DNA from 3 places in the Paenibacillus sp. FSL R10-2748 genome. Region 3 is predicted to be linked to each of the others. Evidence: predicted binding sites of a transcription regulator. Region 3 holds the regulator's gene; each other region holds the start of a gene.
The links. Region 3 encodes LexA, which represses DNA repair genes until DNA is damaged. Its sites were predicted from a motif close to CGAACATATGTTCG; they were not measured.
Positions count from the first base shown of each region.

Region 1 (10,024 bases), on a different contig from region 3:
GATTATCCAGCATGTAGATATGATTGCTTATACGTATCATCATCCAGAATTTGGGGAAGTAGATAAAGAAGTACACTATTATCTCGTAGAGGCACTGGATGGGGATTTACAGGCACAGATCGAAGAAATTAAAGGAGTTGCGTGGCATACGCCTGAGGAAGCATGGCGTCTCCAGCGCCAGGGTGGATATGACAATAATGATGTCATCTTAAGCAAGGCGCTGTCCATGCTAGGAATTAACGTTTGATTCTGTCGGGAGATATACGATCCTCTAAACGCGTCCACACAGGTAGATAGCAGAGAGGCAAGACCAGCAGAGAGCTAATAACGTTAAACAGAGTTTGGGCATGGGCTACTTTGGCTCCGGGCTCGGTAGATATCCAGGCAGCGGCCATCTCCAGACCAGGGATCAACGGCATAAAGAGCAAGGCTCCGCCTACGTTCAGCAGCACGTGGGACCAGGCTACAAATTTGCCGGACACGCTGCCGCCAACAGCGGCAATGAGGGCGGTTACGCAGGTGCCTACATTGGAGCCGATGACGATGGCGATCCCCACATCGGCTGGCAAGGCTCCCGCAGCGGCAAGGCTAATCGCCATGCCAATGACGGCTGCGCTACTGTGAACCAGCGCGGTCAGACAGGCTCCAGCAGCGAAGGCCCACCACATGTTGGCCGCAGCGTGATCAAGAAACCAGCGGAATAGTCCGGCCTGCTCAATCCAGGGGCCGACTGTTTGCATTACGCGGATACCTGCCAGAATCAGCGAAAATCCAGCAAAGACGAGGCTGATATATTGTACAGCCTGCGGACGGCTAAGCCCATTGGAGCCGGGTGAAGCTCCAGCGGACGCATACTGGCGACTGGGGACAGCTTCACCCCACAGGACGGCAGTGCTCCAGCATAGCAGTGAGCCGCAGAGCAGCGGAACAGCCAGCATGCCAAGCTGGAGCCCCATCAGCTCAGTGGTCAGGCAGGTGCCGATATTGGTGCCGAGAATGATGCCGAGCGTGCGGCCGTAGGTCAACAGCCCGGCGTTGACCAGTCCGATCGTCAGCACCGTTACGGCGGTGCTGCTTTGCAGCAGGGCCGTAATGCCTGAGCTGAACAGCATGCCCCGCCAAGGTGAAACTGTGGCGCGGTTCAGCCAGCGGGTGAGGAAGGGACCGGCCAAATGCCGGAGGGCTGCTTCCATCAGCTTCATCCCGCCCAAAAAAATAAACAGCCCGCCGCACAGTGGGAGTATAACATGTATAAACACGGGCATAGCCCCCTTTTCTAGGTGAAAATACTTATGTAACAGCCTATGATCTGTCGGGGACAGCCATGACAAGCATGGCTGAGCTCTTTTTTACGGAACGATATTAAGGACTTTGAGTAATCCAAGAATGGGAGTGAAGGATTTTGCCTTCAGTAATATTAGAACGCAGCCGTAAAAAAAGGCTGGAGCACGCACACCCTTGGGTGTTTAAAAACGAAATAGCCAAGATCGAAGGGGACCCAGAGGCAGGCGATTTGGTCAGTATCGTTAACCATCAGGGGCGTTATTTGGCGACAGGTTACTATAATCCAGCTTCACAAATTACAGTGCGTGTGATGTCCTACGAGCCGCTGGAAGCAATGGATCAAAACTTTTTTGCCCAACGCTTTCGCAAATGTCTGGAGCACCGCGAACGTTTTGTGACCGGGGGAAACGCTTATCGGTTGGTGTACGGCGAGGCTGATTTTTTGCCTGGACTGATTGTAGATCGATTTGGTGATGTGTTAGTCGTGCAGTTGTTAACGCTTGGCATGGATCGGCGCAGGGAAGAAATCAGGGATGCGCTCGTTGAAGTAGTGGGTCCTGTTGGTATATATGAGCGAAGTGATGTATCCATCCGTGAGCTGGAAGGATTGGAACAAACGAAGGGTCCTTTGTACGGTGATTGTCCGCGTCATGTGGTAGTGACGGAAAATGGCCTGCAAATCAAGGTTGATATTGTAGAGGGCCAGAAGACGGGTTATTTCTTTGACCAGCGTGAAAATCGTGCGGCCATAGCACCGTTGATGACAGGTTGGGGAGCACGTAGTGGAATTACGCTACAAGAAGTAGCTGCAGACTCAGGGGATGCGGGCACAACGGTCATGAAGCCAGTGAATAAAAGTGGTAAGGTTGTTGAATTCCCATTCTGGGATGGCGCAACCGTATTGGAATGTTTTTCGCACACGGGAAGCTTTACGCTCAATGCATGTAAACATGGTGCTAAAAAAGTAACTTGTCTTGATATTTCTGAGCATGCGATTGAAAGTGCGCGGGATAATGTCAAGCTGAACGGTTTTGAGGAACGCGTCGAGTTTGTCGTCGACGATGCTTTTCAATATTTGCGCAATCAAGTGAAAGGTGTAGAGGAACGCAATGCACGAGCCGGGGGCAAAGGAGATACATCCAAGCCGCTGACAGCAGGTGGCGGACGCACCTTTGACGTGGTCATTCTTGATCCGCCAGCCTTTGCCAAAACGAAGAACGCTGTCAAAGGAGCTACACGTGGATATAAAGATATCAACCTGCACGGGATGAAGCTGGTCAATGAGGGCGGCTATCTGGTGACTGCGAGCTGCTCGTTCCATATGCGGCCAGAGTTGTTTTTAGATACCATTAAGGAAGCGGCGGCAGATGCCGGCAAAATCCTTCGTCTGGTAGACTGGAGAGCGGCTGGTAAAGACCATCCTCAAATTTTGGGTGTGGAGGAAGGCCATTACTTGAAATTCGCCATCTTTGAGGTGCGCAGCCGGACACAGCTGTAGGTTTCATACAAGGTCAAAGTCAATCGCCTTTTTGGTGATTAAATAGGTAAAATAGACTCGTTTAGATATAAATCAGTCCTGTAGAGAAGGCATGCACCAAGCCAATCTGCGGGACTGATTTGTTTTTTTAGAGGGAGGAAGAATTGCTACAACATGGCAAACGTACGTTCTTTTCTCCCTTGCCTGATATGCTATACTGTTTAATAGAATGTTGTTCGTTGGAAAGGAGGCCGCATCATGTCGGTTCGCTTGTTGATTGGCCGCTCTGGGAGTGGTAAAAGTACGTTAATCCGCAATGAAATGACGTCTATGTTACGCGAGGAGCCGCTAGGTAAGCCTATGCTGTTACTTGTACCGGAGCAATCGTCATTTGCTTCTGAGCATGCGTTACTTACAGAAGCCGGAAACGGTATTCAGGGGTCGGTGCGCGCCCAAGTGATGGGATTTCATCGTCTTGCCTATTTAGTTATGCAGGAAACCGGGGGTTCAGCACTGGTGCCTGTAACGGAAGAAGGCAAGAAGATGCTTTTATATAAAATTATTCGTCGTCGCAAGGATGAACTGAGTTTGTTTAAGGATTCGGGAGACCAGCTCGGCTTTGTGGATCGGTTGAATACATTGTTTACGGAGCTAAAGCAGTATGGAAATGATACTCGGTCTGTACCGGAGCAACTGGAGCGAATGAACGCTGCTGGAGAGTCAACTCCGATTTTGCGCGGCAAGCTCAAAGATATCAGTCTAATCTATGAGGATTTTGAACGAGAGCTGACGCTTAAATATATTGACGGTGAAGATACGCTGCGCATGCTGGCAGAACAGATTGCTGAGTCTTCCCTTGTGCGTGGGGCAGATATTTGGATGGATGGCTACCGCAGGTTTACACCACATGAATACAAGGTGGTGGAGCAGCTTATGCTGCACGCTTCTTCGTTGACGGTGGCGCTGACTTGCAACCGCAGCTACGAGAGCGGACAGCTTCCGCATGAGCTGGATTTGTTTCATCCCTCAGCGGCTACGTATGTAAAGCTCAAAGGAATGGCAGACGAGCTGATGATAGAGACGCAGACACAATTACTGCGCCCTGATCCGCTGCCGAGATTTAAGGAGCGTCCGGCGTTGGCGTATTTGGAGGCTAACTTTGAACATCGTACAGGGTTACGGAATCAGGAACAATGGATGCGGCTGCAGCAGCTACGAGAGCAGTGGACAGAAGAACAGCCGGAAGGCATAAAACTGTACACTGCGGCTAATCGCCGTGCAGAGCTGGAAGGGGCTGTACGCGAAATGCGTCGTCTGGCCCGAGATGAGGGCGCTCGTTATCGGGAGATGGCCCTGTTTGTACGTCATATTGAAGATTATGAGCCATGGGTGGAACCGATATTCAAACAATATGAGGTTCCAGTATTTCTGGATCAGCGGAGAAGTGTTTTGCATCATCCCTTAGTGGAATTGATTCGGGCTTCGCTGGATATCGTGCAGCGTCGTTGGCGATATGAGGATGTATTCCGTGCGGTCAAAACAGACCTTCTCCTGCCGCTGGATGGTCGGGTGAGCCGTGAGGAGATGGACCGTTTGGAAAACTATGTACTAGCCTGCGGAATACAAGGCAGCCGTTGGACAGACGGTCGCCCGTGGCAGGCTGTGCCCAGCTTGTCACTGGAGCTGGAGGAGCAGGAACGGAGCCGTCAACGGGATGAAACGTTGGATTTGATGGAACTGTGCCGGGATGTGATCGTGACGCCTTTACGTGCGTTTGAGAAACGTGTCGGCAAGGCACGAACTGCACTTGAGAAGTGTGAAGCGGTATATCTGTTACTGGAGGATGCAGAAATCGGCCACAAGCTGGACGCCTTCATTCATCAGGCAGAGGAAGCAGGAAAACCTGAGCAGGCGAAGGAGCATCGTCAAGTATGGGATGCGGTGCTTGAACTACTGGATCAAATTGTCGAAATGATGGGTGATGAGAGGCTGGATACCTCTTTGTTTGCGGGTGTGCTGGAAACGGGATTGGCTGAGTTCCGTATGGGACTTGTTCCGCCAGCTCTGGATCAGGTTCTAGTCGGAAACACGGACCGTACACGTGTGTCCGGTATTCAACATGCCTTTGTACTAGGTATGAACGAAGGTGTGATGCCGGCTGTGTTCCATGAGGACGGTGTGCTGAATGAGCAGGAGCGTACGGCATTAAACGAACGAGGCGTAGAGCTGGCGCCGGATATGACAAGACGTCTGTTGGACGAACGTTTTCTCGCTTATACGGCCCTTACTTCAGCCGGTAAAAGCCTGTGGATGAGCTATGCAGTGACTGATGAAGAAGGGAAGTCGTTGCTGCCGTCTGAGTTAGTACGACATGTGCGGCACCTGTTTCCTAGTCTGGACGAGCGTCCACTGGCTGGATACCCTTTGCCTGGGGATGCTTGGACGACGCAATGGGAGTATGCTTCTCATCCGTCCGAGGCTTTACCGCAGCTCATTGCGCAATTACGGCATTGGCGGCGTGGCGGTGACATTTTATCCCCTTGGTGGGAGGTATATAACTGGTACGCAAGCCAGCAAGGGCGTGAGAAGGACAAGCTGCGTCAGCTGTTGACCTCACTTTTTTACGAGAACCATGCCGAAATGCAGAAGGAAACGAGCCGCCGTCTGTACGGCAGCAAGCTGCGTACCAGCGTATCTCGTATGGAACGTTTTGTGGCATGTCCATTTTCGCACTTTGCCTCTCACGGTCTTCGTTTGAAGGAACGTCAAATGTATCGCCTGAAGGCCCCGGATATCGGACAATTATTTCATGCAGCGCTTGGAGAGATGGCGATCAATTTGCGTAAACGCAATGTCAGCTGGGGCAGTCTCAGCACGGAGGAATGCCGCCAAGAGGCGGAAAGTACAGTGGAGCGTTTGGCTCCTCGTCTGCAAGGCGAGATTTTAATGAGCTCCAAGCGGTATGGCTACATTTTGCGTAAATTGAAAGACATCGTGAGCCGTGCCTCGTTGATTTTAGGTGAACATGCGCGAAGAGGTAGCTTTGAGCCGATTGGGCTGGAGTTAGACTTTGGGCCGGGTCAGCAGCTTCCTCCGTTAAGCTTCCGGTTAGATAACGGCGTTGTAATGGAAATTGTCGGACGGATTGACCGTGTAGATGTGGCAGAGGGAGAAAAGGGGTTACTTTTGCGTGTCATCGATTACAAATCTAGCCAAAAGGATCTCAAGCTGCATGAAGTGTACTATGGCCTGTCCTTGCAGATGCTCACCTACCTGGATGTGCTGCTGAATGCGGCGGAGGAATGGTTGGGCGAGACAGCTTATCCAGCGGGTACACTGTATTTTCACGTCCACAATCCGATGTTGCAGTCGCCTAACGGTCTTAGCGCAGAACAGGCCCGTCAGGAGCTTTTAAAACGTTTTAAGATGAAGGGATTATTGCTCGCGGATCGGGATGTAGTTGGGCAAATGGATACAGCATTGGACAAGGGATATTCCTCTATTTTACCTGTTGCGGTGAAAGCAGACGGCAGTTTTTATAGCAGTGCTTCGGTTGCTTCGCCGGAACAGTGGGACAGCCTGCTAGCTTCGGTACGTCATAATATCCGGACGATTGGCACACGGATGACAGAGGGCGATGTGGCCATTGAACCTTATCGTATCCAGCAAGAGACGGCTTGTACCTTCTGTTCTTTTAAGCCTGTTTGTCAATTTGACGACAGTCTGGACGGTAGTGGCTACAATCAATGGGGTAAACCCGGTAAGGATCAGATCTGGAATCTGCTGGGTCATACACAGGAAGGGAAAGGAGGAATGGACCAATGATAGGCACGTCAAACACTAAAGGCATGCCGAAGCCGGAAGGCAGTATGTGGAGTGATGACCAGTGGCGTGCAATTTCGGAATCTGGTAATAACATGCTGGTCGCGGCAGCGGCAGGGTCTGGTAAAACAGCGGTGCTCGTAGAGCGTATTATTCGTAAAATCGTCGATCCCCAGCTCGGCTTCAGTGTGGATCGGTTACTGGTAGCGACCTTTACGAAGGCAGCCGCCGCCGAAATGCGTCAACGGATACGCGAAGCGTTGGAACGTGTACTGGAGCAGGAACCGGAAAGTGAGCATGTACGCCGCCAGCTATCGTTGCTGAATCGGGCCTCGATTACGACGCTTCACTCATTTTGTATGGAGGTCATCCGCAGGCATTATCAGGCCATTCCCCTTGATCCCGGTTTTCGGATTATGAATGAGCATGAGACAGAATTGCTGCGTCAGGAGCTTCTAGAAGAACTGTTTGAGGAGAAATATGAGGCTCATGATGAAGGCAGTACATTCCGCAGACTGGTCGACTGGTTTAGTGGAGAACGCACCGATGATGCAATGTACGTGCTTGTTCAGCGGCTGTATGATTTTTCTCAAAGTCATCCGTGGCCAGAACATTGGCTGCGGGAGACAGCGGCAGCATTTCGTGTACAGGATGTAGCCGCTTTGGGAGAGACTCCCTGGGTTCGCAGTATTTTGGCGGATGCTGCACTTTCATTGCGTGGAGCAGCGAGCTTGCTGGAACAGGCGCATGAAACAGCTATGCAGCCCGGCGGTCCTGCACCTTATGCCGTGACGCTGCAAGAGGATGCGGCGATGGTGAAGGGATTGTTACAGGAGCTGGAGACACAGCCGTGGGCATCTCTATATGATCATTTTCAGACAGCTTCCTTCGGTAAGCTCAAGCCCGTCAAAAAAGATCAGACCGAGCCTGCATTGCAGGAACGGGTTAAAACGCTGCGTGAAGCAGCCAAAAAAATGATTACAGATATGAAGGCTTCCCTGTTTGGCAGGAGAGCAGAAGCCTATTGGGAGGAGCTGCACGCCGCGGCTCCGCTGATGGACGAATTGGTAGAAACCGTGATTGTATTCGGGGAACGATTTCTACAACACAAGCAGTCAAAAGGGTTGGTGGACTTCGGGGATTTGGAACATTATTGTCTGAAAATATTACGACATCCCGATTCTACTCCGTACAAGCTACTACCTTCCGACGCTGCGCTCGAATATAAGGCGCAATTTGACGAGGTGCTGCTGGATGAGTATCAGGATACGAATACCGTACAGGAAGATATCGTCAGGCTGGTATCACGGGAGGAACCGGGTAACCGTTTTATGGTGGGCGACGTGAAACAGAGTATTTATCGGTTTCGGCTGGCGGAGCCGGGTCTGTTTTTGAATAAGTATCAACGGTACGGCATGCAGGAGCAGGAAGATGGCTTATTAATTGATCTGGCGCGTAATTTCCGCAGTCGGGAGGAAGTTGTCGATGCGGTCAATTTGGTGTTCCGCCAGATTATGAGTGTGGATGTGGCGGAAATTGAGTACGATGAACGAGCATGGCTGGTACACGGCGCATCCTATCCCGACCAGTCGGATCAAGACGCCGCATCTGTATACGCACCTGAGCTGCTGTTAGTTGATAAGGGTGGACATGGTCTTTCTGAGGCTTCGGAGCTGTCCGAAACGGGGGACGAATCTGCTTTACAGGAAAGTGAGCTGGCTGAGCTTGTGGAGTTAGAAACGGCACAGTTAGAGGCTCGTGCGATCGCGCAACGGATTAAAGAACTGACCGGAGACACTGGACAACCACTGTTGATTTACGACAGAGGATTAAAAGCGATGCGTCCGGCAGTCTACGGTGATATCGTCATTTTGCTTCGTTCCGCAAGCGTGTGGGCCCCCCTAATTGTGGAGGAACTGCGGCTTGAGGGCATTCCGGCCTCCGGGGAGCAGACGACAGGCTTTTTTAAAGCAACGGAAGTTGAGGTAATGTTGTCTCTGCTGCACATTATTGATAATCCGCAGCAGGATATCCCGCTTGCATCAGTGCTTCGTTCGCCGATTGTCGGCTTGACCGAAGATGAACTGGCACAAATTCGGTTGGAGAAGCCGGATGGATTGTTTTATGGCGCATTGCTGGCGGCGGCTGAGGCTGACCCACTGGAAGAAAGCGAAAAAGGGATTTCAGCTGAGATCATGGAGTTGGATATTTTCCCAGAGGACTCTTTATCTTCATCTGACTTTGGTAATAGAAATGACGGGAATACGTTGTCTGCCCGACTACGTTCATTTTTGCGTAATTTGGAAGCCTGGCGGCAGGAAGCCAGACAAGGTAGCTTAAGTGCATTGATTTGGAATGTGCTGGAGGAAACAGGATATCTGGATTGGGTCGGTGGACTGCCTGGCGGCTCACAGCGTCAAAGCAATTTGCGGGCGCTATATGACCGAGCGAGACAGTATGAGACTTCTACGTCCAACCGAGGATTGTTCCGATTTCTGACCTTCATTTCCCGTCTACGGGAGCGAGGCGGTGATTTAGGATCAATTAGCGGAGGGACTGAACCCGATCAGGCTGTTCGCATTATGACCATTCATAAAAGTAAAGGACTTGAATTCCCTATCGTGTTTATTGCCGGGACAGCAAAAATGTTCAATCAACAGGATCTCAATGCGCCGTTTCTTATGCACAAGGAGTTGGGCTTTGGTCCTAAATATGTGGAGGAACAAAATCGTGTCAGCTACCCTACGCTGCCTAATTTAGCGATCCGCCGACGCTCACAGCTGGAGCTATTGGCTGAGGAAATGCGGGTGTTATACGTGGCGCTTACACGTCCGCGCGAAAAGCTGATTATGACCGGAACCGTGAAGGATCTCGCTTCGCGCGCAGCGGGTTGGGCACGTGCCAAAGAACATACGGAAATTGTCTTACCAGACTATATGCTGGCGGCAGGCCGCAGCTATCTGGACTGGGTAGGTCCCGCTTTGATTCGGCATCCTTCTGCTACTTTGTTGAGGGAAGCCGCAGGTGATCAGGATGGGTACTATCACAGGCTGGAACATATGCTGGGAACAGACTGGTTATTTAAAATCGTGGCCTCGGAAACACTTTCCGGCTCTCGTGTGAACTCAGATCATGAGGAAGAGGTGTCGGGAGAAGAGCGCCAAAAGAAGACAGAAGCACTGAGAAATGCGGAGCTAATCGACTTGAACGAAGAGAGTGAAACGGATATTGAAGCTGCTCTTTCCTGGATTTATCCGTATGAACGGGCTGGCAAGACGGCAGCCAATACATCGGTTACTGAGATGAAAAGATGGCTGGAAATGCAGGAGATGGGTTCGGACGATTGGCTGAATCTATCTACCTCCCTACTAGCAGAGTTACCGGAGGATCGGGAGGATTCTCACACTGGGGGAAGTCAATTACACTTGCGCAGACCTAAGT
Region 1 is NZ_JBBOTK010000004.1:525,015-535,038, forward strand. It holds gene NSS66_RS15385 (NUDIX hydrolase) at 1-247, shown strand, start outside; gene NSS66_RS15390 (Na/Pi symporter) at 237-1,259, opposite strand; gene NSS66_RS15395 (class I SAM-dependent rRNA methyltransferase) at 1,403-2,782, shown strand; gene addB (helicase-exonuclease AddAB subunit AddB) at 3,020-6,586, shown strand; gene addA (helicase-exonuclease AddAB subunit AddA) at 6,583-10,024, shown strand, end outside.
Region 1: the regulator LexA is predicted to act here: its motif matches at 2,940-2,953, upstream of addB (helicase-exonuclease AddAB subunit AddB).

Region 2 (10,024 bases), on a different contig from region 3:
CTCCAGCAATGAGGCCAGCTCTTCCAGACGATCATAGACTAGCGGCAGCTCTTCCAAAAGTTGTGGAATAGGGTTAGGCGTTCTTATTCCTGCCACGACGTCCTCTCCCTGAGCATTTACCATATACTCACCGTACAGTTCCTTCACACCTGTGGAGGGATTGCGAGTGAAGAGCACTCCGGTTCCGCTATCGTTGCCGAGATTGCCAAACACCATGGCCTGAATGCTCACTGCTGTTCCTTGTTCATCTGGAATGCCGAAAGCCTTCCGGTAAACCTTGGCACGCATATTGTTCCAACTGCGGAATACAGCCTCCACCGCCAGTTGCAGTTGCTGATACACATCCTGTGGAAACGGCTGTCCACTCCGCTCTGCGACAAGATCTTTATAATTTGCGATCAGTTCCTTCCATTCTCCTGCGCTAACCTCTTGGTCACTGACACGCCCGTTGGTTTGCTTGCTCTGCTCCTGAAGCTGATTAAAATGGATGGAGTCTATCCCTAGCACGACCTCGCCGAACATTTGAATAAATCTGCGGTAACAGTCATAGGCGAAGGTTTCATTTCTCGACTGTTCTGCCAATCCACGCACGGTTTCATCATTCAGACCCAGATTCAGAATCGTATCCATCATACCGGGCATTGAGGTTACCGAGCCTGAACGGACAGATACCAGCAAAGGCCGCTCCGTATCTCCGAATATAGCCGACTGCGCTTCCTCAATGTCGTGCAGGGCGATTACGATCTCCCCCAATAAGCCCTCCGGAAGCTTGCCGCCTGAAGCAAAGTAGGCTCGGCACGCCTCGGTGGTCACCGTGAAGCCGGGAGGGATCGGGAGACCCAGTGTCGTCATTTCCGCGAGATTAGCGCCTTTTCCTCCTAGTAGCGCTTTCATCCCCAACTTACCTTCGTTAAATGAGTACACTCTTTTCAGCATTAAATTCATTCCCTCCACTTATCGAGATACATGCCTGAATTAATCTATATGTCTATTTAAAGTTGTAACACAAATCAGGAGGAAATTTCAATATATATGACGTAATATATACCTATAACATTCATTTATGATGTTTTAATTAATGAATAAACTTATTTATAAAACACTTTAATTCGGAATTAGACGTATATCGGGATAGAATGACACGACTTAAAAAAACAAAAAGGACATCTGTTTAGACGTCCCTTTGCTCAGCTCAGATTTTATTTTTCTACATCTCTGTTAGCATCTTTTCAAAAATATTATAGCCGTTCGTTTCGCCTATATACGTATAACCGCATTGTCTGTAAAACTCGCTAAGCTTGTCATTGCCCGCAATACAGTCTAAACGGATTCGATCCTTGCCTGTGAAGTGGATGCCTTGTTCAATCCATTGCATCAGCTCACGGCCTAGCCCCTTCCCGGTGCTATCGCGATCCACAACCAAACGATGCAGATATACTGAGGTTCCTCCTTCAGAATCCGTTTCGTCTAGTCCCCACAACTTACGGTCCCATGCACTGGGCTGCTGCTGCAAGATCACTGCGCCTGCCAGGCTATGGTCCTCCGATGCTCGGAAAATAACCACTTCTCCGCGTGCAATAGCGCCGCCCAAGTTGTGATCATCTTTTCCTTTAAGTAAGTTGCCCCATTGCGTGGAGCCTTTGCTGTGCAGCCATCTGGCCGTCTTTAAAATTAACTCCTGAACCTCAGCCTGATCTTCAGTGCTTGCCTGAAAAGCCATTAATTCTGGTGTGACGGATGATTTGACAATAGTCATTGATGTCATGCTGCACCTCAACTCTCAAATTTTCCTTATGTATAAAATATAGCATAAAAAATGAGCGTCTGACTTCACCTGTTCTTTTTTGCAACAGCGGTTCCTTCCGCTTGCCAGACATGATTCTTTTTGCTCCTGCTCGTCATCCATACCAGCATACACTTGGTCTTCTAGTAGCTTCCCATATCGCCCATACCCTTCACAGAATTTTAGAGGCTCTCTATAAGGAAATTTCAAATAGTTCCAAAATAATTCAAAATTTTATTATATTCGCCAAAAAAAGAAAATTGATTCTACAAATTGGTTGTTATATTGATTTTGAGAACTCCTACCTTATATGTACGTATTTGAACAAGGGGAGGAAATTTTGATGGGTGCTATCGAAGATTACCGACGCGAGCTTTATAGAATTGCTTGGAGAATGCAGTATCATACAAAACGCAATCGGAAACGTGAAATTTCTTTAGAATCCAAGCCTAATCTCTTTCAAACCTCGTTTTCGGAAGAGTCTGATAACAAAATAATGATGCAATCATATATTAATAGACTAAGGTCTGAGGTAGGCAAAAAGGTCATCTATGAAATTTACATAAACGATAAAACGGAAGGCCAAGTTGCCAAGGAACTACATATTACACAACAGGCGGTGAACAAATGGAAAAAGAAGGCACTTCACGATTTATGTCAGATGATGAGTTTATGAAATTAGTAGAACTTGCCCAAACCAAATCCGATGTAGAGGCTATGAATGCAATTTTTCAATATTTCGATCCAGATATTAAACGATTAAGTAAATTTATCCGTATGCCAAAAGAAGATGCCATCCAGAGTATGAAAACCGAACTTCTTGAGTTTATCATGAAAAAATAAGAGTCCTTGGCGATAAGCTGCTTCCGGTTACTCTACTGGAGGCAGCTTATTTAGCTTTTGCTGTGGTTGAGGTCTGTTGTAAAATAAATCCAACACACTCCTCAACTCTTATTTTTCCTTGCCCATATTTCGGATATTATATTGGATAAACCAGCGGGGTATTCCAATATATATTCTAAGGGGCTCAGAAGGGGAATTTCTTTATCCAGAAAAAAATGCATGTTCAGGTTGTGTAGTTACAGCCCCCAACTCCTACATATGTGTAGGGGATAATCGGAGCAAAGCACATGAATAAGAGAAGATTCATGTCTTCGTAATTTTCACGATTTGGTTGTAATTCACAGCCTTAAATCACCTACATAAGTGAATGAGAATTGAAGACTGATATCAAATAAATGTGGAGCCATTTAGATGTCAGCGACTCCATCAATTCCTCACAAAAAATCAGGAGGTTGATATATTATGGCAAGATCACGAGAGTATGCAGCAACAGTAACGGCAAGTCCGTATCAATTACTAAAAATGAGTGAAGCACAACGTGTCGCATTAGAGAGCGGTAATTTCAGAGGTGGTTCTGCCAACACAGCTGCAATCGTAGCAGGGCTGACAGGAATAACAGCTACGGTTCTGGGGCTGGTCTTCGTTGCAAGTACACCAGTAGGGGTAGCAATGGGAATTGCTTCCCTCGCCTCTACGCTATTTGCCTCAGGCACGGGTTCGACAGTCGAAAATGTCATTAGCGACGGTATTGCGGGCATTGATAAAATCAACACTCAAATTGCCCTTTACGGTGGAAGATACGATCTTTATCAGATTAAATTCCCGTTCCTTGAGTACACTCTACAAGACGGTACCGTTATCCGTTTTATTTCGGGTAATGGCGTTGTGCAAAAAGCACACTCCGGAAATGGATGGGAAGTTTTCTAAGACTGATTCCTAAATAACTGAGAAAAAGGTCGGTTGAGTTTGACAACCGACCTTTTTTCATACAAACTAACTACTCCTTCTGGAAAAGTTTATCGATTGAATTTTTGAACGAGTGGTAGTCGAATTCGTTTGTTATCATATATTCCTGCCTATAATTTTTTTCCTGATTAAAGATAGATACTAACTTATTATTCTTAAATGTAATTTCATACTTCAATGTTGAATCCTGATTGCTTTTCGGGCGGATGATAATAGTATAGTAAAAAGGAACTTTATCCCCGTTATTCATTCCGCTTGTTTTTTTAAGCTCAATGCCAGATAATTGATCCAAAATTGCTTTAACTCCACTCTTTTCCATCACATGCACGTTATAATCGACTGGTTCATTAGTAATTTTAGTGTGCGTTCTTATAATCTGAAGATAGACATTATCCATATCGACCTGATCCAACACAGCTTTTTGAATAGAGGTATTTAAATTCAAAAAATAATAAGTGCCATAAATGCCCCATGCTAGTACTAAAACAATAACAACTGCAATCTTAATAGTTCGATTCTTCATCAATTCACTTCCTTATTTTTTAGTATGATTTCTTTAAAAAGTATAAAATGAGAAAATAGGATTCTCCGATTAAAAAAAGCAACTTATGCATCCATGTTTCTTGTGACATAAATAAAAACAGAACAATTTCGACTGAAATCATAACCATAATCACTTCTACAATCGTATCGGTTACATTACTGGTCCTATGATTATTCTGGTATTTTTCGTACAACGTCCGGCCAATCAAACGGATAGCGTATATACCCATCAACCAGTCATAAATATAATGGGTGGATTATTATATACAATTCGCACTGTTAATGTAGCCAAGAAAATTATTAAAATAAGGAAATTTGGATTCTTTAGCATGTTCTCTCCTCTCACTGTATTTACAATTATTATACAATAACTACATACATATTCCATACTCTGGTATTTAGATTGTCTAGGTTTTTTGGGGCTTGTTTTACTTGTTAATATCGGCATTGGTTTGTGGCATAAAGATTTTAAATATTTCCCTTACCTTGTATGACACTTACTCTATCGCCAAAAAGGAAAAAATTATAATGAATATACTAAGGACTTTCGTGATATATTCACAAGAACAAATGTTCTATATTGAGAGGGGGTACAGCATGATTGACTACTCAAAACTTCCCCATCACGAGGTCGCCTGTATTTATTGCCAGTCTTTTATGCTTCCATTGAAGCTGTAGACAGAGGGCTCGGCCCACTTACTACCCTCTTAGCAGTTGTAGGCGATAAAAATCGCCCCGGCTCCGTAATTCTTGTGGCTTCTCCAGCTTTAAAAAACAATTCGGTATCCGGACAGGAAACCGACTATATGAAATCCCTCCCGATCCGCGTATCCAGATGGTAAATGCTCAGATGGGACTGTACCTGGACACATCTATGACTATTACTAAATTACTAAACCAGTACGTACCGACTGAAGCTATTTCTACATATTCCGTTGATGAGAGTTGGATTACCTTAGATGCCACAGCACACCTACACGGGACAACACTCGAAGCAGTTCAACGTATCCAGAAAGATATTCTTATGCAGCTTAGATTACCGTCCACAGCTGGAATCGGTCCGAACAAGCTCCTTGCAAAATTGGAGTTGGACAATTACTCCAAGAAAACAGGGATCGCAGAATGCACGTACCAGGATATTCCCCACCTGCTGTGGCCGCCGCTGGTGAAAGACATATGGGGGATTGAAAGAAAGATGAAGAAAAGGATTAATTCAACAGGGATTTATCAGCAAGAATATACAATTCGCTTAGCCCTTCTACAGAGCTACTCAATTTGTCTAAATGTAAAAAGCGACCTTCTATGGTCGCTTTTATATATTCGGCGTTACTCCCTTGTTTTATGCAGTACAGACCTTTGTACTATTCTTTTTTTAAGTCACTCCGTATGTATGAAATAGGAATCTTTTTTATCAGTCTTCCACATGGGTGATGTGGTACATTTTAAGGTTAATATAGGAAGACCATCGTTGCTGGAGAAACCTAGTTTATAAGTTTGATGGTAGTGATTCCCTAAAATATCTCTAAACGAAACGACTAGATTGAAGTTTTTATACACTATGTTTCGAACCGGCAATATCAATAACACCTTCATAGCTTCAGCAGCGGTAAACTTTGGACTCGCTTATTTTCACTATTCGTCTTCCGATTTTCTCTAAGTGTTTCGTTAAAAATAAATATGGTCACCGATCCGTTGAGGAATGCCCCGAACATACTTCCATAAAATCCAATCCAGTTGCTTGGTGGCAGTGGCTTTATCCAATTCGGTAGATCTATTGATAAGATCCCGTAAACAGCCATAGCTAAAGAAACACTTAAAGCTAGTAACAAGATAACCATCCATCGAATTAAAGAAAAACACTCTCCCTTTCCAATGGATTGTCTCAATTTTTTTGAAAAATGATGTTTTAACATAATTACCTCTTTCTAACATAAATTTTTAAATATATCTTACTGGAATGTACAATTAGATGCTACTTTAATATCATACCATTCAGAGAGACAGCCCCTGCCTCTCTTTTTGATCTCAGCAAATCAAATTGTGTAAATTTAGCCTATTAGCAAAGGCAAAATTAAAGATATATTGGTATTATTGGATCAAATAACGGAGGTGGACAGGGTGAAAACCACGGGAATCATTAGACCCTTGGATAGTTTGGGTCGTATCGTAATCCTTTAAAAGTATCCTGACTCTTCACAAAATTTTTATGCCGATTGGCGTAAAAATATCTAATTCTAAATAATAACCAATGAAAGACGGTATTTATAATGGATGAAATCATATCAGTTAAAGATCTCACCTACCTGTTGTCCGATCATCATACAATGGACAAAAATGTGGAGCTGCTACATCTCAAATTTACACAGCATGTATGGGACGAAATACTTCTTCTGTCTGATTACCTAAACGACACGGCACAAGTTATATACCAACAGCTGCAAGATGCTCGCTTTTTTTTAATGAACCTTTTGAATTAAGCCTAGAAAAGAAAAAATATATATCATTTTATACATAAATATACCTACATAACCAGCACTGCTGGATTCAATGAAGAATCTTTTCTTTCACTCTTCACAACTAAACGTGAGATTGATACCTACTGTTGATCCGCATGGTTGACCCACTATAATCAACATCAACTATAGTAGCTTCCTGAATGGTCAAGTCAATTTTTCGTTTTTACGCCCTCTGCTAACCATCCCATGATATATCCCCCTGCAACCACCAGTTTTTCTGAGCCAGATGGATGATACACCCCACTTTTCCAACAAAAAAAGAACCAACACAAGCCGATATAATCGCCCGGGTTCTTCACGGAATTTTAGGGGTTTCTGCACGGCAATTTCAGATAATTCCAAAAGAATTCAAAATTTTATTATATTCGCTAAAAAAAGAAAATTGATTCTATAAATTGGTTGTTATATTGATTTTGAGAACTCCTACCTTATATGTACGTATATGAACATAAGGGAGGAAATTTCCGATGGGTGCTATCGAAGATTACCGACGCGAGCTTTATAGAATTGCTTGGAGAATGCAGTATCGTACAAAACGAAATCGGAAACGTGAAATTTCTTTAGAATCCAAGCCTAATCTCTTTCAAACCTCGTTTTCGGAAGAATCTGATAACAAAATAATGATGAAATCATACATTAATAGACTAAGGTCTGAGGTAGGCAAAAAGGTCATCTATGAAATTTACATAAACGATAAAAAGGAAGGCCAAGTTGCCAAGGAACTACATATTACACAACAGGCGGTGAACAAATGGAAAAAGAAGGTGCTTCACGATTTATGTCAGATGATGAGTTTATGAAATTAGTAGAACTTGCCCAAACCAAATCCGATGTAGAGGCTATGAATGCAATTTTCCAATATTTCGATCCAGATATTAAACGATTAAGTAAATTTATCCTTATGCCAAAAGAGGATGCCATCCAGAGTATGAAAACCGAACTTCTTGAGTTTATCATGAAAAAATAAGAGTCCTTAGCGATAAGCTGCTTCCAGTTACTCTACCGGAGGCAGCTTATTTAGTTTTTGCTGTGGTCGAGTTGGAATATACTCCTCAACTCTTCTCACATCTTGAGCATAATTTTAAATTATACAGGATAATCCAAAGGTTTATCCCAGGATCTATTCTAGCTAGAGGGGCTATTCAAATTTAGAGAGGGATTTTCTCGATCTAGAAAAAGTTCATATTCAGGTTGTGTAGTTACAGTCCCCAACTCCTATATAAGTGTAGGGGATAATCGAGCAAAGTACATGAATTGAAAAAATTTTATGTATTCGCATTTTTCACGATTGGTTGTAATTCACAGCCTTAAATCACCTACATAAGTGAGAGGGAATTGAAGACTAACATCAAAGAATGTGGAGCCATTTAGATGTTAGCGACTCCATCAAATCCACTCTCAACTAAACTAATGGAGGCGTTTAACAATGGGTTATCACATTATTGCTAATTTTCCATCTAATCGAGATTACAAAGGAACACTGAAAGTTTATAATGATAGTGGCAGTTTGGTATTTGGACCTGTAGAAGCTTTAGGCCGTGGATCAAATGATGCAAAAAACGGTCAGGATCATACGAACTGGAGACTTAAATATGCAGACATTCCTACGGGTGTCGCGAAAACAATTGTTTATGCTAAAGGTGATTCTGACTACTCTTATGGTCCTTATAAGCGTGTGTGGCTGAATCAAGCGGTAAGTGGAAACTTCCTGACTGCTACAAATAATGGCCGCGACGAAATTATGATTCATGGCGGAGATCCTGCTAAGAGCACATCTTTAACATGGTATCCTTTGCGTCCAACATACGGTTGCATTAGACTTACTAACAGCGATCAAAGAGCACTAATTCAAGTTCTTGAGCAAAACGGTAGTTCTGGTAAGATCACAATAAGCGAAAGCTAAAAAATTAAGAGCGGAGGTAAAACTCCGCCCTTTTTTGTATTAATTTGATTTGTATTTATCAAGTTTGAACCATTGTTGAAATTCTCTCTGGCTAATTTTTTTAACAGGTTTCACTTTTCTGCTGTCCATTGAGTATCTGTATAATTTCTTTTGGTCAGATGGATACTCACTTATATAGTCTAAATTTTTCCCATTTTTATGCCATAAAATCAGACTTGTGCTGATGTAATCCGTTTCCCTAGGAAGATATATAAAGGCATCCTTATTTGTGTTATATATAGCTATGGAGCTGCTTGATGTATCACCGTACGAAAAGGCAATTTGATCTTCTTTAGGTGACCAGTTATAAGCAGTAATTGATTCTATATTTTTTTTGCCTTTAGCCTTTAAAAGATCATTTACAATGGTAGATTTTCCGGTTTTAAGATTGATCAGTAGTAACGTATCTCCTGCACTCCGCTGTGCCTGTATAGCCAACCATGTATTAGAAGGAGATAATACTGCGCTCGATATATCACGCAGTTTATCATTATATCCATCTGTTTTAATGGTATAACTCTTTTCTCCTTTTTTGATCGTTATTGATGTAATAACACTTTTCTCAGAACTTGGTGCATTTTCTAGCTCAATTTTTTTTGCCACTAACGAAATGTTGTTCTCCTTCCAAATCAACTGATTTGGGGTCTCGCTCTTTTTAAACTTAGTTATGGACTGATACACAGATGGATTTACAGCATTAACTGAACTTTGAACATACGTATTAGGGCGTAATGTACTATTAGCATTGGCAATAGAAAAACCACTTACACTTCCCACAAGCACTACACTCGACAGGAAAGCAGTAGCGTATTTTAATCTTAGATTTTTCATTTTAATTGCTCCTTTGTAAAAAAATTATTGTTCTACAGGTCTTGATCCAAGGTTTTCCTAAAACTATATCTATATACATAGACGTGAAAATCGTGAATTTGTTTCTTGTTTATTGAAAATAATTACATAACAATTGGAAAACGTTAAGGCAAGGGTGATACTTTCGCCCGCTCTAGCAGACCATCCCAAGTCAAACATTCCGCCATAAGGTTGGACGACATTGGGGCTGGCAAGCGCGCTTTCACGGGATTACAGACATACCGACTCCATGCGTAAAGAAAAAAGCTGAGCAACCGCCCAGCCTTACCGTTACTTATCTAGTTTAGTAAAATCCATATCCACAATCACAATCCGTTTAACACAATCAGGAAAAGCACATTGACTCCCTGACTTCAAATAAAGTTCTCTAAGTACACCAGTTATCGGCTGTAGCCTTTTCACCTTGGACATTTTCCACTTCTGTTGATTTTGCAGAACGAGCCCTACAAAGTCAACTTTTAATCTGTGCAGCAGGTACAATTCGGTATAATCCTGAAGTCTCGCCAGCCGCGGGACGTAATTCCTGGATGAACCAGCCTAACGACAGCACTCTCTCCAGCC
Region 2 is NZ_JBBOTK010000008.1:94,360-104,383, forward strand. It holds gene ppdK (pyruvate, phosphate dikinase) at 1-936, opposite strand, end outside; gene NSS66_RS21380 (GNAT family N-acetyltransferase) at 1,208-1,765, opposite strand; gene NSS66_RS21385 (hypothetical protein) at 2,127-2,459, shown strand; gene NSS66_RS21390 (helix-turn-helix domain-containing protein) at 2,411-2,626, shown strand; gene NSS66_RS21395 (hypothetical protein) at 3,089-3,553, shown strand; gene NSS66_RS21400 (hypothetical protein) at 3,624-4,115, opposite strand; gene NSS66_RS21405 (Y-family DNA polymerase) at 4,947-5,534, shown strand; gene NSS66_RS21410 (hypothetical protein) at 5,725-6,048, opposite strand; gene NSS66_RS21415 (helix-turn-helix domain-containing protein) at 7,403-7,618, shown strand; gene NSS66_RS21420 (L,D-transpeptidase) at 8,078-8,554, shown strand; gene NSS66_RS21425 (hypothetical protein) at 8,594-9,424, opposite strand; gene NSS66_RS21430 (hypothetical protein) at 9,915-10,024, opposite strand, start outside.
Region 2: the regulator LexA is predicted to act here: its motif matches at 4,699-4,712, upstream of NSS66_RS21405 (Y-family DNA polymerase).

Region 3 (10,024 bases):
TTAGCGGTGAAGAACAAGTACGTGAATTTCTGGAGAGTCACGAGATATTGTATGAACATTGGGATGCTTCCAAATTGTCTGGGGAGCTGCAAGAAAACTTTACCTTAACAGATGATCAAAAGGCCGCTGTTCTCAAAACATTTGAACCCGAAATCAAGGATTTAGCCGCACGTCGCGGATATAAAATATGGGACGTTATCACTTTATCTGAAGCAACGCCGAATTTGAACGAGCTGCTGGCCAAGTTTGAGCAAATTCACACCCACACCGAGGATGAAATCCGTGCCATTGTCGCTGGTAAAGGCATCTTCATCATTAAAGGCCCAGAAGAGATCGGCTATTTTAACGTAGAGCTTTCACCGGGGGACGTTATCTCCGTACCTGAAAATATACCTCACTTCTTCACTTTAATGGAGAATCAAAAGATCGTCGCAATCCGCTTGTTCATCGAAGAAAATGGCTGGATTGCCGAACCGTATGAAGATCCAACCTTCATTAAAGCATAATTACGAATTTATCCTTGTGTGAATAAAAAAACTCCCTCTGCTCTGTAACAATAGCGAAGGGAGTTTTCTTAATACTCGTTTCTAAAGACTATTGATTTCTTACTTTAACGATTGAATAATTCCGTCCAATTCAGACAGATGCTTGATTTGGAACTTCGGCTTGATCTCTGTGGTATTGGTTTTAGTGTTTCGGTTCACCCAGACCGAGTGTACACCTGCTGCCAACGCTCCTTGAATATCAGTCGTCAGTTTATCTCCTACCATTAAAGCATGTTCAGGCTCAATACCAAGAAGCCCCAAAGCATGCTGGAATATAGACGGATCAGGCTTGCCTCGACCAAATGAACCTGAAATTACAACATGATCAAAGAAAGGAGCTAATTGAGGAACTCCATCCAGTTTCTCCTGTTGTAGATCAGGGGAGCCATTTGTCAGCAATAACAGCTTGTAATGTCCCTTCAATTGTTCTAGAATCTCGAACGTTTCTTCATATACATGTGGACGCGCGCGTCTTTCCGAAGCAAATTGGGTAGCCAGCTTTTCCGCCAACTTCTCATTATCTATCCCTAGTTGCTGGAGTCCTCTGCGCCATGATTCCTTTCGATAAACAGGGGCCAACTGTTCCAATTGGCGGAATTCAGGTTGCTCACCTGCTGTAAAATTCGCCCACAATCCTTCAAACGGATTAATGCCGATCATTTGAGTAAAACTAAAGGTTTCATAGGATTCATACAAAGCGCGTGCTTCCTTACGTACGGCTTCCTCCAGAGTTTTTGGATCAACGCCTGCTTCACGGGAGCCTGTTTGACACGCTGCATCAAATGCCTCTTCTACACTACGTTCATCCCACAAAAGGGTATCATCAAGATCAAACATTACCGCCTGAATCGTCATCTGAATTATCCACTCTCTTTCCACAGTATATGTACGCCTATTTGCTTGATTAAGCATTTGAATCGTTATGTGTGCCCATATTAAGCAAGCGGCCGCAGCATGTTATATGAAATAACATCATACGGCCTTTGTTACAGAGCTACAGGCAAATCAGTTATTTCTTGTCTACCTGTATCTGATTGGATAGCGCAAACTTCTCAAGTCGCTCTGCAATGGCATCCGTGTCATAGCGACCTAATGATTTTGTGAAAATAAAATTACCACCCTTACCTTTTCTTTCAACGGTTACGTAACCCTTTTCAATCTTGATGGCTTTCATGTCCCCTGCCGTCATTGGACGTTCTCTACCACCTTTCAGCATATAGAGAGTATCCTTTCCCACTTTCAAATAAGGACGACGGATGAAAAAGATAACAGCCAGCATCAAGTACAGGCCGAATACAAGCCAATCCATCCCTCGCATACCGGTCTTAGTCAAAAAGTAACTCATAAGCATGTACAATACAGAAAGACCAGCCAGCATAATTGGCACAGTAATGTTACGGCCACGGAAAATATCCATTGTAGAACCTGCGCCGCTAATGGTTTGAATGCCTTGCTTTTTGCGCGATTTATTTAAATGCGCTGTGTTTTTGCGTACTTTTCTTTCAAATGATCGGGCCATCTCTCAATTCCTTCCCAGATATATTACATTAAAACAATTGCCTCAAAGCTGATCTATATAGATACCATAAAAGGTACCTAAAACAAAAGGCAAATTGCAGGCTTGGGCACTTTAACAACATTAATGCTTCAGCCCGTCATTTCCTTTCGATGTATCATCGTCCACAAATTCAATCGTCTCAAGCTGCTGCCGAAAATTACGGCGAATGTTACCTAAATAAATTTCCCGAAGATTGGCGCGCTCTGTGGCTTCCTCTTCCGTCAAACCCTCGGATTTTGCTTTGCGCGCTAATTCATTAATGCGCTGTACCAAGCTGTCTATATCCAAATTGTGTCCCCTCCATAAAAGCAAAGATATAATACACTTTGACATGTAGAAAAGAGCTTGTCAAGGCTCCCGTATTACGCTCCCTGACAAGCTCTAATAGTCTATAGATCAGAAGTTAGGAAGCTTGAGTACCTGACCTACTTGCACTCCCCGATCCTCCAAACCGTTAATCCGCACAATTCCTTCTATATATACCCGTGTATCCATTCGTTCCGGTTTATGATTTGCGGCAATCTCCCACAACGTATCCCCAGGTTGTACGGTCAGTTTAGTCACTTCTTCCTTGGAAGCTGAAGGTGCCGCGAAAACTGTAAGTACACCTGCCCCTGCAATCCAAGCAACAATCACTATAATAAGAAGCTTAAGTAAAAGAGTATTGGTAATAATCTGCATAAAACGTGCCCTACCCTCTTTTCGAGTCTCCTGTAAATTTTCTAAATTCATCGGAAAAATACTTTGATAAGTGCTATATTTCATCATTGGCCGTGTCCTCCAAACGTTTGTTCTTATGTTTTCACAATATAACACGAACATTTGTTTTGTTCAATAGAAAAGAGAACAAAAGTTCGCAATTATTTTCAGGGATTATTTAGAACTTATGTTTGTACGAACGGAGGTTCTATGCTATAATTTTCCCAAACGTTACTAAATGGGGTTGATACGGTATGTCTAAGATTTCGAGCCGCCAGCAGGCCATTCTTGAATTTATCCGCAATGAAGTGCGTCTAAAGGGATACCCCCCTTCTGTACGCGAAATAGGCGAGGCTGTCGGATTAGCCTCCAGTTCTACGGTTCATGGTCATTTGGATCGTTTAGAGAAAAAAGGACTCATTCGCCGCGATCCTACAAAACCACGGGCTATTGAGTTACTCGGTCAAGACGAATCGGATAATAGCAACTTGATTAATTACTCCATTAGTCGTGTCCCCGTCGTCGGCAAAGTAACTGCTGGCCTTCCTATTACGGCGACAGAAAATATTGAAGATTACTTTCCTCTTCCCCAACACTTTGTTGGTGAGGATAAAATATTCATGTTATCTGTTGTAGGCGAAAGCATGATTGAAGCTGGTATTGCTAACGGAGACTATGTAATCGTACGTCAGCAGCAGACCGCTGATAATGGTGATATTGTTGTAGCTATGACAGATGAAGACGAAGCTACAGTTAAAACCTTCTACAAAGAAAAGGATCATATTCGGCTTCAACCTGAAAATCCAGCCTTTGAACCGCTTCGCCTGACACACGTCAGCATTTTGGGCAAGGTTGTAGGACTCTTCCGGGACTTCCACTGATTTCTCGTTCTTTCTTCCCCGTTATTCTATCCACTAATACAAAACCGGCTGCCTAGTGCAAGCCGGTTTTGTATTGCTATTATGTTTATTATGTATCTCACAACTATTTTTTCATTTCAGCAACCTATCCCTATTTTTTCTACTAAAAATCAGCCTCCTCATCTCAAATAATCCCCCACTGACCTTGAGCAGCTATACTGTCATGGGCAAAACTAATAGATCTTTCTTTGTTTTAGATAAATATGGTATATTAATTACTTATAGCTCTGTAGGAGGAATTAAATGAAAAAAATTATAATTTCAGCGTTTGTTGTGATATTTATCGCCATAAGCTGTGTAGTTCCAACAATGGATCATTTGTATGCAAAAGAGAACTCCCACATAACAACCTATGACCGTATTAAGTATATACAAATACTTATCCATTTCAGGTATTTAGAAAAGCAACTCGAAGCTGTAATTTTCGAAAGAAATAATTATCCAGAAGACAGCCAAGAATATAAACAGCTCTCTGAACAACTGAATCATATTCTTGCTCAAGAGGCGTACTACGAGAAAAAACTTAACACTCTTAATAGTAAATAATTTTCATACTAACTGCCTATTATCTTTATCTACACTATTAGACTCATGCCGACCTGCCTGTAACATTCTCCTGCAACGTAAAGTTGAAAAGGCGAAGACAGGTTCGCATGAGTTTTTTTTATTATCCATTAGGAATATAGGTACTAGCTTCTTTTTGCTTTTAATAGATTTATGCTGATACATTACTATCACAATTGACATATGTATATAGCAGAACTAAGCAAAGGAGATATGCAGATGATCAGAAATAGAGTTAAAACGTATAAGCATCGCATCGGGAAAAACAGATATCTGGTCGTTAAAGTCTTTCAAGCCGCAGCTGCTAAAACAGGAAGCGGAAATGCACTAGCAACCAATGCCTTGAATATCAAAATTTCCAAGCGTAAGCATAAACGCCACTAAGATTTAACCGTACCTTCATTTCTTGAAGGGAGGTGATATTATGAGCAGAAGACATTGCAAACGTGATTTAAGAAGAAGAAGATTAAACATCCGTTCCACTCAAAGAGCCATTGCGCGTGCAAGAGGTAACGCACTGGCTGTTAATCTGTTTAGCGTAAATGATAGACAACGCAGACGTTAATAATTGTTTTCAAGCAAAAGCGGGAAGGATTCTTCCTGCTTTTTTTGTGTTAAACGATACACCCAACTCCTAAATCCCATAGAACTGCTAAATTCAGTTGCCTTCCTTTTAAATACCATACATATTCAACTATGCTTCCACTGGTTAAAACAGAAGCGAAATGGTACCCAGTCAAAAGCAGCAGCATTCTTGACTCAAATACTTTGTGTACAACTGACCACACCTATAGCCCTCAAACTTGCTTCAGCTTTTTTCACTTAAGTATTCCGGCTGTATATCCGTCCATGGTTTGTACGTTGCTGCATTGTTTGCTCAATTTTTTATTTTAAAACTTTATAAGGCCCCACTTGCCCACCACCGTATTCCACAAGCTCCATCATATCCTACTCAACGGATGGACTACAGATGCTCTTATCTGACTTAATGCAGCTGAAAACAATTCGATATTCGATCAACTCTTCATATGTATGATTCATGTTGGTCACCTCGACAATTCATTCTGGATAAGCGCTAAAAATCCTTCTCTAAATAATCATCTCCTTACATGATTATTAGAAAGCTAATATCCGACACATAAAGATAAAATACAACAAACAAAGACAAGAAAAAAATTTCTCTTCACAACCAATGAACTATGTACAAATACATTACACATGTATAACATTAAATACAAATACTAGAAAGGTGGTAACAATTTAATGAAAAAAGTATCTTTACTAGCATCAGTAGCAATGCTTATCTCATCTGTAGCTTTTGCTGCACCTTCTTTTGCAGATCAGGTCACAAGTGACACTTATAGTTCATTACAAGACTCAAATAGAAGTATAGAGTCTGTTACGCCTTTTGCTAATGTTGAATATGTCGTTACTGTAAATACGGCCAATCTCAAAGATGCTGGAACAGACTCGAACATCTCTATAACTCTGTATGGTTCTAATGGAGATTATGCTACCGCTACACTCAATGGTAGCTTTGAACAAGGAGATTCCGATACAACAAGAATCAGCACTAGTAACCTAGGTGACATCAGAAAAATTACTATTAGAACTGATGGATCTGGGTATAAACCAGGTTGGAAAATCGCTAATGTCAAAATATCTGGAAACGGGAAAACTTTCTCATTTGCAGGTCCTGACCGTTGGCTTGGTGACGGCGGCTCCGCAGATTCCGAAACACTTTTTCCATCCTAAAAACAAATATTCATACAAAAGACTCTGTCGATATTTGGATAGAGTCTTTTTGTTTTGGATGAATAATCCTACTAAAATTGTATCGCCGTAATTGTAACCCTATCTCAAGAATCAATTTTAATAATAAACTCACTAATGAGAAAAATGTTATGTAAATTTGCCATATAAACAAAAGCTAAGAAATGACCGCTGGAAAAGTATATTGAATCTTCTTAATACTATACTGAAAGATGTGCAAAGTATCGTGCGTATTATCGCAAATAAAAGACTCATACCAGTTATTGTTGCAAACTAATAAGGCCCTATCTGAGATTAAATTTAGGTATTAGGAAGGATTATACCCATTCAATGAAACTTTCCCCATCTTACAAAATACAATAAGCGCAAATCTATTATGGCAGGAAATCCACCAAGTATTCGCCAAAAGAGAAGCGAATACTGTAGCTATTGCCAAATAGCTTATGCGCTCATTGAGTTCAACTATTTGCCATCCATGAGTGAAGTGGTATTATCCAACAGTTCTTTTCACGAATTAAACCCAAAGTGATTTAGTGATGATAACTAAGAGAATAAAGAGCACTAAAATTGCCGCTGTAGAAGTCCATACACCGCCGCCACCTGCACCTTCATATGCACCCATGTCTTAAACCTCCTTTATTTGTCGTTCACCTTAATATATGTATAAATACGTTCAGTGATAGGGCATGCAGGTAAACAAAACAAAGGCTCACACCCAGATAAACCGGTAGAGCCTAATAATCTTTATAAAAGAATTAATTTCAAGATGATTACCAACAAAATGAAGAGTGCCAAGACAGCAGCTATCGATGTCCAAATCTTCCCGGCCGTCTCTTCGTAACCTCTTTCTATTCCTCTCACACGTAACGCCTCCTTTGTTTACTCCACAGGCTATGCGAGGTCTTGTTTATGGGATGGACTTCTAGGAAAATAAAAACACTTTACCAGCGTATCCAGCAAGGTGCCACTGATGAAGAACTTTTACTATTGCCACAACTAAAGAACAACAAGAAGGACTCCTACAGCATTTAGCTGATAGAGTCCTTCTTTATATCTGCCTTAATTCAATTTAATTGCATTGAGTTATGGCTTCGAGTATATATTTTTCACTCCTCAAGACTCAATTAATGAATTCTACTATATTCCAAAACAATAAACATCCCGTCAGCGCATGCCAGTAGGGTATCACCCATTCTTTCGGATTATGCAACGGTTTGGTGATATTTCAAAAGAATTTATGTAAGGTCAAGCTACTCGCCTTACGATATTAAACGTTCTGTCCAGTTCCAAGTACCTTGGCTTGTTACTTTGATCTTATCCCCAACGATAAAAAAGGCCGTTTTTGTGGTGGAATCCCCGAAGAAGCCCTTGTACCACTCTTTGCCTGGCTAATCGATTAAACCCTTCGGCGCGTTCCAGTGCCACCCCACATATCTATATTTGCTCCTTCAAAAACTTCAAGAAAATTCCTCTTAACATTAGATGGAAAGTAGAACTAACGTTCCAGTTAGTTATAGGGTTCCCAGTTCGTATCGCGTATATCTTTATCTGAGGCTTTTCTCACAAACTCTATGCATTTTTCTTCGCAAGCGCCAAATACTTTATAATTTTGCTGGCCCTGTCTTAAAGATACTATGTTTGCCCCGCCATCATAATCAGGATCTGCAAACTGAATACCATCATCTTCCCAAAAACAAATTTCACAAATATCATAGGTTCCAGGCGGTTCATCGTTTAAGGTTTTGTAACCACAGCAAGGACAAGTATATTTTCCCACCGCTATAAGACCTCTCCTTATCTATGTATCTATTTTTTTGTTCCGTTAGCCAGTTAAGTGAGTCCTTCATTACTTGTAATTAAAGGAGATAGGAAGATATCTTTCGGATAAATCGCTTTAAACTTTAAACATCAATATATCGGTCTGTATATCCTGTCTGTATCTGTATCAATCACATAACCAACCTCTGTGTCATCTTCAAAACGCAATCGATTAAAATTATGAAGTCGACAAAATATATCAGGTAAATCTCTAATATTAAGAGTTATCATTTTTGCTTGTATATACTTTTGATATAGTTCTTCTTGTGTGCATTGGTGACCAGTAATCAAATTTTGAAAAAAGTAACCTTCAATTTTAATAATCATAAAATCACCACTGGTGGTTAACCATTTTTTATAAATTTAGAATACTTACATAACAATTACTCAACTAAAGCGCATATTAACTTAACCTTAGTGAACAAATTAAAGCTCCCTTTCTAACACATTTGCTATGATAACTTCTATTTTTCTATTAATTTATTGAATATTTCTCTATCTTTGGAAGTAAAGTCGGAAATCCGTTTCTTTTGCTCGTACGTGTTGGTACTTGAATCCAATTTAATGAAGCCATTCTCACCAACCACATATACGATATTTTTTTCTATTTTATAAGACAGAACGTTATCAATCACTGAATTTGGAGCTTCAATTTGATGAGTGTATAGTATTGGAGGCTCACCCGCTCCTCCTCCTCTGTAAATCTGAAAAGTCCCATCTCCAAAAAACTCTAACGTATCTTTGCCATATGGGTACTTCCTGATCGTGTCGTCTCCAGAATTTGCCATAAAAATTATAGTAGTAGCTATAACTAGTAGAGAGATCAAGATGTAGATGTATCTGCGCTTCATCTGCACTTCACACCTCACTTCCAAGTTTTTTTTTATCAGTTACTGTAACATAAGATGTATACTCATTGAGTGTTCCCCATGATTCCATTAAATTTGTTAGGTTGGCCGCAGCCCAACCGAGCTTGTTGTACCCAGTAAACATTTGTTTAAAATTATATTCAAAATTATATACATCATAATATATTGTAGTAATTTTCCATTGTCCGTTTACATATGTTCCATCTATTTTGTACTTCATTTTGTGAAAAGCGTTATACAAATCTCTGTCGCTTTCAATTGCAATAGACTCATAACTTGAAAAACTTTTAACTTTTTTGTCGTTAGCTTTTTGTACTGCTTTATCAATTAGATACATATTATGTTCTTTAGATTTTTAAATTTGCTGCGCCTCATATGACCACTCGTTAAAGTGTAAATGTCCTGGTTTGTAATCAAGTGAATGCTGAAGTAAATTTGCTGTGATATCTCCGTACTTCTTTCGAGCTATAGGAACAGCTACTAATGTAAATGCTTTACGATCAGGATAATGTATTACAGTATCTGTCGAATCTTTTACCTGCTCTACGCCTCGCACCCAAGCCTTTTCTAGTTCTACCAGAGGATTTTCAAACGGAAAAGTATTATTTCCTGCATACACTAACATATTCTTACTATATGCGCCTTCCAGTACTTTTTGCGAGACATCAGACTGATCCTTTTCTCTTGTTTCCTTAGGTTCTAACTGAGGACTGTATTGAATTTTTCCCAATTGATCTTCTTTTTGTTTTAAAACAAGTTCAAACTCATGTATCTCTTTGCTGGTATCAATCTGTTCTTGATACTTATCTACATAAGCGTGTGTAAACGTAATATCACGGATCGCGTTTTCATTTCTCACGACTTGGATGTTACATTTTCGATAGTCGTCCTCACTATCAGGTTTATATTCTGCGTTTGCCCATGTGTACAGCATGTTGGAATTATCCGCATTGTATATAACTGAAGGAAGCGAATGAAGCGGAATTTTGCTTCGAATATGTAGCGAATGAGCCAAGTTTGTAGACTTAGCTGAAAGGTTTATGGAACTATTATTCTTATAAGTAAAGCCAGTGATCTCACCTTTTATAAACTCGATTGGTTCACCACCGGATTTGCGTTCTATTCTTAATGAAATGCTCATTGAGATAATCTCCTCTATTAATTTAATCTATTTTTGCAGGAAAAATTTATGAAAAATAATTTCCAAATATTAATATATACGAAAAAAAATAAATAGTAAACATATTTTAACTTGGTAAAGGACGTAAAAAAGACCCG
Region 3 is NZ_JBBOTK010000002.1:164,056-174,079, forward strand. It holds gene NSS66_RS07080 (1,2-dihydroxy-3-keto-5-methylthiopentene dioxygenase) at 1-506, shown strand, start outside; gene NSS66_RS07085 (HAD family hydrolase) at 606-1,400, opposite strand; gene NSS66_RS07090 (hypothetical protein) at 1,555-2,064, opposite strand; gene NSS66_RS07095 (DUF896 domain-containing protein) at 2,185-2,391, opposite strand; gene NSS66_RS07100 (LysM peptidoglycan-binding domain-containing protein) at 2,500-2,868, opposite strand; gene lexA (transcriptional repressor LexA) at 3,057-3,683, shown strand; gene NSS66_RS07110 (hypothetical protein) at 3,966-4,268, shown strand; gene NSS66_RS07115 (hypothetical protein) at 4,506-4,670, shown strand; gene NSS66_RS07120 (hypothetical protein) at 4,711-4,851, shown strand; gene NSS66_RS07125 (PLAT/LH2 domain-containing protein) at 5,550-6,041, shown strand; gene NSS66_RS07130 (hypothetical protein) at 6,574-6,681, opposite strand; gene NSS66_RS07140 (CPCC family cysteine-rich protein) at 7,567-7,836, opposite strand; gene NSS66_RS07145 (hypothetical protein) at 8,342-8,728, opposite strand; gene NSS66_RS07150 (hypothetical protein) at 8,736-9,083, opposite strand; gene NSS66_RS07155 (hypothetical protein) at 9,102-9,887, opposite strand.